Regions from separate parts of the Azospirillum fermentarium genome, predicted to be linked through region 1. Evidence: riboswitches for the same ligand, from Rfam matches in the RefSeq annotation. Region 1 holds a riboswitch; each other region holds the start of a gene.
The links. Region 1 has a riboswitch for cobalamin ahead of M2352_RS22915 (ribonucleoside-diphosphate reductase subunit alpha). Riboswitches for the same ligand answer to the same signal wherever they lie in the genome.
Positions count from the first base shown of each region.

Region 2: another riboswitch for cobalamin. It lies ahead of cobW (cobalamin biosynthesis protein CobW); the one in region 1 lies ahead of M2352_RS22915 (ribonucleoside-diphosphate reductase subunit alpha).
Region 3: another riboswitch for cobalamin. It lies ahead of M2352_RS23780 (energy-coupling factor ABC transporter permease); the one in region 1 lies ahead of M2352_RS22915 (ribonucleoside-diphosphate reductase subunit alpha).

Region 1 covers NZ_JAOQNH010000003.1:589,828-593,620, reverse strand. The annotation lists gene M2352_RS22925 (MFS transporter) at 1-383, shown strand, start outside; gene M2352_RS22920 (aldo/keto reductase) at 412-1,236, shown strand; cobalamin riboswitch at 1,336-1,558, shown strand; gene M2352_RS22915 (ribonucleoside-diphosphate reductase subunit alpha) at 1,672-3,600, shown strand; gene M2352_RS22910 (ribonucleotide-diphosphate reductase subunit beta) at 3,624-3,793, shown strand, end outside.
Region 2 covers NZ_JAOQNH010000003.1:877,746-881,538, forward strand. The annotation lists gene cobN (cobaltochelatase subunit CobN) at 1-205, opposite strand, end outside; gene cobW (cobalamin biosynthesis protein CobW) at 212-1,249, opposite strand; cobalamin riboswitch at 1,377-1,604, opposite strand; gene M2352_RS24095 (porin) at 2,061-3,473, shown strand; gene M2352_RS24100 (hypothetical protein) at 3,581-3,793, opposite strand, start outside.
Region 3 covers NZ_JAOQNH010000003.1:809,991-813,783, reverse strand. The annotation lists gene M2352_RS23785 (extracellular solute-binding protein) at 1-1,775, shown strand, start outside; cobalamin riboswitch at 1,824-2,053, shown strand; gene M2352_RS23780 (energy-coupling factor ABC transporter permease) at 2,189-2,878, shown strand; gene M2352_RS23775 (energy-coupling factor ABC transporter substrate-binding protein) at 2,868-3,194, shown strand; gene M2352_RS23770 (CbiQ family ECF transporter T component) at 3,181-3,793, shown strand, end outside.

The DNA.
Region 1 (3,793 bases):
TGGCCGGGCTGTTCCTGGCGCAGGCCGCCGTGCTGGTGCTGTTCACGGTGACGCAGGTGTCGGCGGTGCCGGCGCTTGTCACGCTGACGGCCCTGGGCTTCCTGTCGTTCGCCAACGTGCCGGGGCTGCAGCTCTATGTGGTGCAACTGGCCCAGCGGCACCGCCCCGGTGCGGTGGACACGGCGTCCGCCCTCAACATCGCCGCCTTCAACCTGGGCATCGCGCTGGGGGCGTGGATCGGCGGTCTGGTGGCCGCATCCCCCCTGGGGCTGGGGTCCACACCGTGGGTCGGCGGGATCATGGTGGCCGGTGCGCTGGTGCTGACCCTGTGGAGCGGTGCCCTCGACAGCCGGGCGGCCCGGCCCATTCTCCGTACCGCCTGATCAAAGACGCGAAGAAGGAATTTCGTCCATGCACACCGTCACCGCCAACGGCGCCGCCATTCCGGCCCTGGGCTTCGGCACCTTCCGCATGCCGGGGCCCGACACCGCCCGCATGGTGCCCGCCGTCCTCGCTCTCGGCTACCGCCACATCGACACCGCCCAGATCTACGGCAACGAGGATGCGGTGGGCGCCGGCATCGCGGCGTCCGGCGTTCCCCGCGGCGACATCTTCCTGACCACCAAGGTGTGGGTGAAGAATTACCGGGACAGCGCCTTCCACGCCTCGGTCGATGAGAGCCTGCGCAAGCTGGGCACCGATTACGTGGACCTGCTGCTGCTCCACTGGCCCAACGCGGATGTGCCGCTGGCCGAGCAGATCGGCGCGCTGAACGCCGTGCGGCAGGCGGGCAAGGTGCGCCACATCGGCGTGTCCAACTTCTCCACCGCCCTGATGGCCGAGGCCGGGCGCCTGTCCGCCGCCCCGCTGGTGACCAACCAGATCGAATACCACCCCTATCTCGACCAGACGGCGGTGATCGGCGCGGCGCGCGCGGCGGGCATGGCCGTCACCGCCTATTACGCCATGGCCGACGGCAAAGTCCTGGCCGACGAACGGCTTCGGGCCGTCGCCGCCCGCCACGGCCGGACGGTGGCCCAGGTGGTGCTGCGCTGGCTGGTGCAGCAGCCCGGCGTCGTCGCCCTGTCCAAGACGGTGAGTGCTGCGCGCGCGGCGGAAAACGCCGCCATTTTCGATTTTACCCTGCCGCCGGAGGATATGGCCGCCATCCACGCCCTTGCCACGCCGGACGGGCGGCTGGTCAGCCCCGCCGGGCTGGCGCCGGTGTGGGATTGAGATGACGCGGAATTGACATTCCGCCGCCATTGAGGCAACACACGCGGTGTGAAACGGGGGCGCTCAAGAGAAGATCTTGACGCCCCCGTTTCCATGACATACCATATTTAGCGTTATGGTTCCCTGCATCCAACAAGATACAGGGCTAAGAGGGAAGCCGGTGAGTCCCCGTCCGGGAACGATGCCGGCGCTGCCCCCGCAACTGTAAGCGGAGAGCGTGTCCGCCGTTTTCGTGTCACTGGCGCCCCTCGGGCGCTGGGAAGGCCGGACGGACGTGCTGTGACCCGCAAGCCAGGAGACCTGCCGTAACCGAACGAACGTCCACGGGCGGGGTGTCCCGGTGGTGCGCTTGCGCCTGTGCGCCATCCCCGTGGCCCACATCCGCAGCCGTGCTTGCCGTGCGTCCCGTCCAACCCCACGACAGGATGACCACCGATGCCGGCGCTTGCCTTGCCCACCGCCCAGACGGCCACCCCGTACAGCTTTGGCCGGGATTTCGACGATCACGGCAATCTGGTGGCCCTGCCCCCGCGCCCGCTGGACCGGGCGGTCACCCGCGCGCCGCTGGAACGCTGGACGCCGCCGTCCCCCACGGTGGTGGGCATCGACCGCAGCCGCGACGCGCTCCTGACCGCGTTCGGCAAGGCGACGCTGGACGACCGCTATCTGCTCCCCGGTGAAAGCTATCAGGATCTGTTCGCCCGCGTGGCCGCGGCCTATGCCGACGATGCCGCCCACGCCCAGCGGATCTATGACGCCATGTCGCGGCTGTGGTTCATGCCGGCGACACCGGTTCTCAGCAACGGCGGCACCTCCCGCGGCCTGCCCATTTCATGCTTCCTCAACGCGGTGCCGGATTCGCTGGACGGCATCGTCGGCGTGTGGAACGAGAACGTGCGGCTGGCGTCCAACGGCGGCGGCATCGGCACCTATTGGGGCGGGGTGCGGTCCATCGGCGAGCCGGTGAAGGGCTGCGGCACCACCTCGGGCATCATCCCGTTCATCCGGGTGATGGACAGCCTGACGCTGGCCATCAGCCAGGGGTCGCTGCGCCGCGGGTCGGCGGCGGTCTATCTCGACATCCACCACCCGGAAATCGAGGAGTTTCTGGAGATCCGCAAGTCCTCGGGCGATTTCAACCGCAAGAGCCTGAACCTGCACCACGCCGTGGTCATCACCGATGCGTTCATGGAGGCGGTGCGCGGCGACACCCCCTTCCTCCTGAAAAGCCCCAAGACGGGGGAGGTGCTGAAATCGCTGAGCGCCCGCCAACTGTGGCAGAAGATCCTGGAAACCCGGCTGCAGACCGGCGAACCCTATCTGCTGTTCGGCGACACGGTGAACCGGGCGCTGCCCCGGCACCAGCGGGATCTGGGGCTGCGCGTCACCACCAGCAACCTGTGCAGCGAAATCACCCTGCCCACCGGCACCGACCATCTGGGCAACGAGCGCACGGCGGTGTGCTGCCTCGCCTCCCTCAATCTGGAAACCTGGGATCAGTGGAGCGGCGACGGCGCGCTGGTGGAGGATGTGCTGCGCTTCCTCGACAACGTGCTGACCCGCTTCATCGAAGACGCACCGGAGGGGATGGAGAGTGCGGTTTACTCGGCCATGCGTGAACGCTCGGTCGGGCTGGGGGTGATGGGGTTCCATTCGTTCCTGCAGGCGCGCGGCATTCCCTTTGAAAGCGCTTTGGCGAAATCGTGGAACCTGCGCTTCTTCCGCACCATCCGGCGGGCCGCCGACGCCGCGTCGGTGCGGCTGGCCGACGAGCGCGGCCCCTGCCCCGACGCCGCCGACCGCAACATCCGCGCCCGCTTCAGCCACAAGCTGGCCATCGCCCCCACCGCGTCCATCAGCATCATCTGCGGCGGCACCAGCGCCTGCATCGAACCGATCCCGGCCAACATCTACACCCACAAAACCCTGTCAGGGTCGATCTCGGTGCGCAACCCGCATCTGGAACGGCTGCTGGCCGGGCGCGGCGCCGACACGCCCGCGGTGTGGCAGTCGATCATCGAGCACGAAGGATCGGTGCAGCATCTGGACGTGCTGAGCGACGATGAAAAGGCGGTGTTCCGCACCGCGTTCGAAATCGACCAGCGGTGGATCGTGGATTTCGCCGCCGACCGCACCCCCTTTGTCTGCCAGAGCCAGTCGATCAACCTCTACCTGCCGGGCGACATCGACAAATGGGATCTGCACATGCTGCATTGGACCGCGTGGGAGCGGGGGCTGAAAAGCCTGTATTACTGCCGGTCCAAATCGGTGCAGCGCGCGGCCTTTGCCGGCGGCAACCGGGACCGCGGCGCCGATGCCGCCCCCGCCCGCACCGATTACGAAGAATGCCTGGCCTGCCAGTGAGCACCGGCAACGGACACCCCATCATGACCGCATCCCTTGCGCACATGGATCCGCGCGCCCTGATCGGCACGGGCCGTGTCGGGCTTCTCGACGCCTCCGGCGCCTACAATGTGGACCGCTACCCGTGGGCTTATGCCTATTGGAAAAAGCAGCAGCAGGTCCATTGGATGGGCGAGGAAGTGCCGCTGGGCGA
Region 2 (3,793 bases), 290 kb from region 1:
CCACCGACAGCGGGTGCCCCAGCCGCGCCAGAGTGACCAGCCGCAGCGTGGGCAAGTCCGCCCGCCGGGTCCGCCACGCGGCGGCCAGCGCCGACAGGTCGCTGTCGGAAAAGGACAGCACCACCAGATCCGCCGGGGACAGTTCCAGGTCCACGGCCTGCGGTTCGGCGGTCAGGTCATCCTGCCGGGCGGCCAAAAGGTGCATGGGGTCTTATTCCACCAGCGCTTTGGTCACCGCGGCCACGTCCAGCCCGGTTTCCCCGATCACCACCAGCCGGCTGCGGCGTTCCTCCTCCGGCTTCCAGAAGCGGTCGAAATGGGTCTGCACCCGCACGCCCACCCCCTGGACCAGCAGCCGCATGGGCTTGCCCGGCACATGGACGAAGCCCTTGACCCGCAGCACCCCGTGGGCCGCCGCCACCACCGCCACGCGGGCGGCCAGCGCCTCGGCGTCCGTCTGGTCGGGGAGTTCGACCACGAAGCTGGTGAAGTCGTCGTGGTCGTGGTCCTCCTCCGTCTCATGATGGCTGGGACGGCTGGCGAGGTCGTCCTCCACCGCGGCACCGATGCCCAGCACCACGCGGGCGTCGGCACGCCCATGGGGGCCGTGAACGATCTTGGCGTCCCGCGGCAGGGTGGCGCGGATCAGCTCCTCCACCTTGGCCAGCCCGGCCCCGTCCACCAGATCGGTCTTGCTGACCACGATCAGGTCGGCGCACAGCAACTGATCCTCGAACACCTCCTCCACCGGGGTTTCGTGGTCCACGGTGCCGGCATCGGCGCGCTGGGCGGCCAGCGCCGCGGCGTCGGGGGCGAAGCGGCCCTCGGCCGCCGCCGCGGCATCCACCACCGCCACCACCCCATCGACGGTGACCCGGGTGCGCACGGCGGGCCAGTTGAACGCCTTCACCAGCGGCTTGGGCAGGGCGAGGCCCGAGGTTTCGATGATGATGTGTTCCGGCGGCTCGGCGCGGGCCAGCAGCTTTTCGATGGCCGGCACGAAATCGTCGGCCACGGTGCAGCACAGGCAGCCGTTGGCCAGCTCGATCACGTCGTCCTCGGTGCAGGCGGGCACGCCGCAGGCGCGCAGGATGCCGCCGTCCACGCCCACGTCACCGAATTCGTTGATGATCAGCGCCAGACGCCGCCCGCCGGCCTGTTCCAGCAGCGACCGGATCAGCGTGGTCTTGCCCGCCCCCAGAAAGCCGGTGATGACGGTGGCGGGAATCTTCGACGGCAAAGCCGGCATGGGTCTTATCCTTTGCAAGAAAAAGGGGGATCGGGCGGGGGAACGGCGCCCCCGGTCATGCCGTGCATCGCAAACCTTCCTTCCCCGCCCACCCGGCGGACAGATGTGATGGGTCCGGCCCCCGTTGGGCGGGACCGGTCCGGTGGCAGGTTTCCTGGCTTGCGGGTTATCGCCGGTCCCCCGCCTTCCCAGCCCCATCAGGGGACCAGTGGCATCCGGGGGATGGCTCGCCGCACACAGTTGCGGGGGCAGCCGCGGCCTTGGGGGGAGAAGACGCCCCGCACCGCGTTCCCTTTTACCCCCGCACCGTCCAGACCGGCGGATGGCGCGGGGCACCATCGGAAGGGCCGCAGCATCGCAGGGTCGTGAGCGATTTACAAGCCGCCACCCGCCCGCGTCATGCCCCGAAGGGAGGAGACGCCATCATCCCCCATAGCCCCGCCCCGCTCCACCCTACCGCACCGCCCAAACCCAAAGGTGAACGAACGGATGAGATGTCAATCCGCAGGCGTATTGGCCAAACACACCGTTTTTTGCCCCGTTCCCCCAGCCGGGCCAGCCTGAACATGGCTGTAAATCCTTCCTTCGCACAATAAGCGTTCTCGCACCGGCACACGAAGCCCACCAATGAGACCCAAGTCTTATTTGTAAACAACCGAATCATCCCTAGAGTCCGCCGCCGATCGCCGCAGAAAAAGGCGATTCTTTCGAGTCACGGACGAATCTTTAAAAAGAAGATTTTCCGGGAACGGGCAGGTTTTGCTTGAAGGAAACGGCGCCACACCGCCGGCCAACCAGGGGGAAGAATACCATGAATGCGCGTAACATCGTGATGCTGGGCAGCAGTGCTGTTGCCCTGACGCTGGCACTTGCCGCCCCGGCCCTGGCCGACACCACCGAGGATCTGCTGTCCCACCTGCGCGCCAAGGGCGTGCTGACCAACAGCGAATTCAACACGCTGAGCCAGCGCCATCAGGTGGAGACCGCCCGCGCCGCAGCCGATGCCAAGGCCCAGGCCGACGCCCAGGTGCAGGCGGCCAAGGCCGCGGCGGTTGCCGACGACAAGACCATCGTGCGCAAGGCCGACAAGGGTCTGGGGCTGAAGGTGGGGGATGTGAACATCCAGCTGTCCGGCTCCATCAACGGCTTCTACGTCCATGATTCCGGCGACAGCGGCCCCCGCACCGCGGTGACCGGCGGCGTGGTCAACACCAACGGCAACAGCTCGTCCGTGCGCAACGGCCTGCTGCCCGGCTATCTGAAGGTGGACGTCACCACCACCCAGGAAGGCTTCGACCTGGGCGCCCATTTCGGCATCTACCCCGGCATCAACAGCGTGACGTGGAACGGCGGCGCCAATTCCGCCGGCCAGCCCCAGGCGCTCACCACCTCCGGCGCCGATTTCCGCCAGACCTACCTGACCGTGGCGCACAAGAGCCTGGGTGAGCTGAAGGTGGGCCGCGACATCGGCCTGTTCGGGTCGGACGCCATCCTCAACGACATGACCCTGCTGGGCGTGGGCACGGCGTCGGCCAACAGCAACCCCAGCAACACCTCGCTGGGCCGCATCGGTCTGGGCTACATCTACACCGATTTCCAGCCGCAGATCACCTACACCACCCCCACCTTCGCCGGCTTTGCCGCCTCGGCGGGCGTGTTCACGCCCATGGTCACGGCGGGCAGCACGGAAGTGAACGATTCCCCCGGCTTCCAGGGCAAGCTGACCTATGATTTCACCGCGGGCGGGGCCACCGGCCACCTGTGGGGCGGCTTCATCACGCAAAAGCACGACCAGACCGGCGCCCAGGCCAGCTACACCGGCACCGGCTTCGACATGGGCGCCAAGCTGAGCTACGGCCCCGCCGCCCTGACCGGCTATTACTACACGGGTGAAGGCATCGGCACGACCGGCCTGTTCATCCTGTCGGCCACCGCCGCCGGCAAGAAGCGCGACAGCGACGGTTTCTATGTCCAGGGCACCGTGAAGCCCATCGACAAGCTGACGCTGGGCGTCAGCTACGGCGAGAGCAACCTGGATCTGGCCGGCGGCGAAGTGAACCCCACGCTGGTGAAGAAGAACAGCTCGTGGGCGTTCCAGACCAAATACGCCCTGACCGACTGGGTGTCGCTGGTGGGCGAATACACCAACACCACGTCAAAGGCCCACGGCGGCAACGAGGCCAACTCCGACGCCATCGCGCTGGGTGCCATCCTGTTCTTCTGAGTGCGGCGGGCGTCTCCATCCGACGGCACGAAAAACTGGGGGGCGGCAGCAATGCCGGCCCCCCTTTTTTTCGCGTCGGGGCGACCGCCCCGGACCCTTCAGTCTTTTTACATGACCCGCTTTTCGACCAGGACCGACAGGGAGCCGGCGGAGGCCACCACGGCTTCGCGGGTGCCGTAGGAGGTCTCGGCCACGGTCAGCACCGACTCCGGCGCCACCGTGGACAAGGCCGCGTCCAGGGAGCGGACGTAGGCATAGGGCACCGTCGCCCCCTCCAGCCGCGACGCCACGGCGAGGCCGTATTCCCGTTCCGCCAGCCG
Region 3 (3,793 bases), 220 kb from region 1:
AGCCGCCGGTCACGGCGCTGCGCCAGTTCGGCGAGCCGATGTTCCAGACGGGCTTCACCCATTTTCCCCACGTCAACCCCGACGCGCCCAAGGGCGGCACCGTCACGGTGGCGTCCAATTTCCCCCCCACCTTCGACACGCTGAACCCGATCCCGGTGCGCGGCGTGCTGCCGCGGCTGGTCGGGCTGACCCACGATCCGCTGATGGTGGGGTCGGGGTGGGAGCTTGACGCCGCCTATGCCCGGCTGGCCGAAAGCGTGCAGGTGGCCGACGACCGCAGCGAGGCGGTGTTCACCATCGACGCCCGCGCCCGCTGGCACGACGGGGTGCCGGTCACCGCCGCCGACGTGACCTTCACCTGGGACGCCATCCAGGCCCACGGAAGCCCCATCATCAAATCGGCCCTGGCCAAGGTGACGGCGGTGGAGGCGCTGGACGACCGCCGCGTGCGCATCACCCTGTCCAGCCGGGGGGAGATCAAGCCGGTCATCGACTTTGCCACCGTCATGGCGCCGGAGGCCCGGCATTGGTGGACCGCCAACGGGCGCGACATCGGTAAGACGGTGCTGGAGGCGCCGCTTGGCTCCGGCCCCTACCGCACGGTGGCGGTCAATCCGGGGCGGGCGCTGACCTATGAGCGGGTGGCCGATTACTGGGGCCGCGATTTGCCGGTCAACCGCGGCCTGTACAATTTCGGCACCATCAAACAGGATTTCTACCGCGACGACGACGTGATGTTCGAGGCGTTCAAGGCCGGCGGCTACGACATCCGCGTGGAAAACCGGGCGCAGCGCTGGACCACCGGCTATGATTTTCCCGCCGTGGCCGACGGGCGGGTGGTCAAGCGGGTGATCCCCTCGGCGCTGCCGCTGGGGGCGCAGGCGTTCCGTTTCAACACCCGCCGGCCCCAGTTCGCCGACCCCCGCGTGCGCGAGGCGCTGGGGATGCTGTTCAATTTCGCCTGGACGCAGAAGACGCTGTTGTACGGGCAGTACCACCGCACCCTGTCCAACTTCCCCAATTCCGACTATGGCGCCAGCGGGGTGCCGGGGCCGGACGAACTGGCGCTGCTGGAACCGTACCGGGACCGTCTGCCGCCGCGGCTGTTCACCCAGCCGTTCCAACCCCCCGCGGGCGACCCCGCCGGCAACAACCGCGCCGAAACCCGCGAGGCGCTGCGCCTGCTGAAAGAGGCGGGGTGGGAGCCGAAGAACGGGCGTCTGGCCAACGCCGCCGGCCAGCCGCTGACGGTGGAAGTCCTGGAGGTGGCGGGCGGCGGCCTGTCCCGCATCATCCAGCCCTATGTGGAAACCCTGCGCCGGGCCGGGGTGGACGCCAGCCTGCGCAGCGTCGATTCCGCCCAGTACGAGGCGCGGTCGGACGATTTCGACTTCGACGTCATCGTCACCAACTTCAGCTTCGCCAGCCCGCCGGCCACCGAACTGCGGGCCTTCTTCGGCTCGGCCACGGCGGGGGAGCGGGGATCGTTCAACTACCCCGGCGTGCGCGACCCCATCGTGGATGCGCTGGTGGAAAAGGTCATCGCCGCCAGGGACGAGGCCACGCTGAAGACCGCCACCCGCGCGCTGGACCGCGTGCTGCTGTGGAGCTTCTACATGGTGCCCCACTGGTACAACCCGGAAAGCTGGGTGGCGGCGTGGGACCGTTTCGGCATCCCCGCGACGCCCCGCAAGTATGACCAGGAGTTCCGCAGCACCCTGTTCCCCGACACCTGGTGGATCGACCCGGCCAAGACGGCGAAGCTGGGGCGTTAGCCGAAGGGTTGTACGCCTTCCTTGACAACATCCGCCCCCGCCCCGTACCGTCGCGGGCGTGATGCCGGTTCTCCGGCTCCCGTCCGCGGGGGCCGGCGATGAAAAGGGAACATGGTGCCGCAGGCCCCTTGGGGCTCGCGCAAGCCATGGCTGCCCCCGCAACTGTAGGCGGTGAGCCGCCGCGCCCCTGATGTGCCACTGGCCGGTGACGGCCGGGAAGGCCGGCGCGGTGGCGGCGACCCGCAAGCCAGGAGACCTGCCGGCGTCCGCTGTCTCGTGTCGTTCCTCCGGGCGGGGTGTCCCGGTGGCGTGGAATCAGGACGGCCCCGCGCCCAGAGGACCGGACGCGGGTCTGCCGGCTTTCCCCTCCATCGTTCCCCTGGCCTCCCGGATCAACTGGGAGTGTCTGGTTCATGCATATCATGGAAGGCTTTCTGCCTCCTCTCCACGCCGCCGGGTGGGCGGCGGCGTCGGCACCCTTCGTCATTGTGGGCGCGGTGCGCCTGCGCCGCATCGTGCGGGAAAAGCCCGAGGCCCGGCTGCTCTTGGGGGCGTCGGGCGCCTTCGCCTTCCTCTTGTCGGCGCTGAAGCTGCCCAGCGTGACGGGAAGCTGCTCGCATCCCACCGGCACCGGGCTGGGGGCGGCGCTGTTCGGCCCGTCGGTGATGACGCTGATGGCCACCATCGTGCTGCTGTTCCAGGCGCTGCTGCTGGCCCACGGGGGCTTGACCACGCTGGGGGCCAACGTGTTTTCCATGGGCATCGTCGGCCCGTGGGTGGCGTGGGCCATGGTGCGCGGCGGCGGGGCCGTGGGGCTGTCGGTGCCGGTGCGGGTGTTCCTGGCGGCGTTCCTGGGCGACCTCGCCACCTATGTCACCACGGCGCTGCAGCTTGGGCTGGCCTTCCCCGATCCGGCCACCGGCTTCACGGGGGCGTCGGTGAAATTCCTGTCGATCTTTGCGGTGACGCAGATGCCGCTGGCGGTGGTGGAAGGGCTGCTGACGGTGGCGGTGGTCAACTGGCTGTCGCGCAACAGCGCCGACGACCTGCGCCTGCTGGCGGAAATGCGCGGTGAAGAGAAGGATTCCGGCCATGTTGCGTGACAACCGCATCGTCCTGGGGCTGGCCGCGGCCATCGTCCTGCTGCCGCTGGTCATGCCGTGGGAGGAGAAGCCCAGCTTCGGCGGCTCCGACGACAAGGCGTCCGGCGTGATCGAAGAGGTGAGGCCCGGCTACACCCCCTGGTGGGAACCCCTGTGGGAGCCCCCCAGCAAGGAAATCGAAAGCCTGCTGTTCGCGGGGCAGGCCGCAGTGGGGGCGTGGCTGCTGGGCTATTACATGGGCCGCCGGTCCCGCCGGCGGGACGGGGACACCGGACGGCAGGGCACGCAGCGGCGCGCGCGCGATGCGCGCCCTTGACCGGGCGGCCCATCTGTCGGCGTGGAAGGACCGCGGCACCGGCGGCAAGCTGGCGCTGAGCCTGGGGCTGATGCTGGCGGCCATGGCCGGGGCGCCGCCCCTGGCCCCGGCGGCGGTGTTCGCGGCGGCGGTGGGGCTGGCGCTGCTGTCGGCCCGCGTGCCGCCCGCGGCCCTGGCCGCCGCCTTGCTGCCCCCGGCGGGGTTTCTGCTGGCCAGCCTGCCGGCGCTGGCCCTGACGCTGGACTGGCGCGGCGGGCTGGCGCTGGGCTGGGTGCCCGGCGGGGTGGAAACGGCGCTGGTGCCGGTGGGCCGGTCGCTGGCGGCGGTGGCGGCGCTGGCGCTGCTGACCCTGACCACGCCGGCCAGCCGGCTGATCGGGCTTTTGCGTGGGCTGGGGCTGCCGGCGGCGGTGGCCGACGTGGCGCTGCTGACCTACCGCCTGCTGTTTCTGCTGGGCGACACGGTGACCGCGGGGTCGCGGGCGCAGGCGTTCCGGCTGGGCTATGCCGGCGGCTGGCGGCGGCACCTGCGCTCGCTGTCGCTGCTGGCGGCGGGGCTGCTGGGGCGGGCGATGAACGCGGCGCGGCGGATGGATGTGG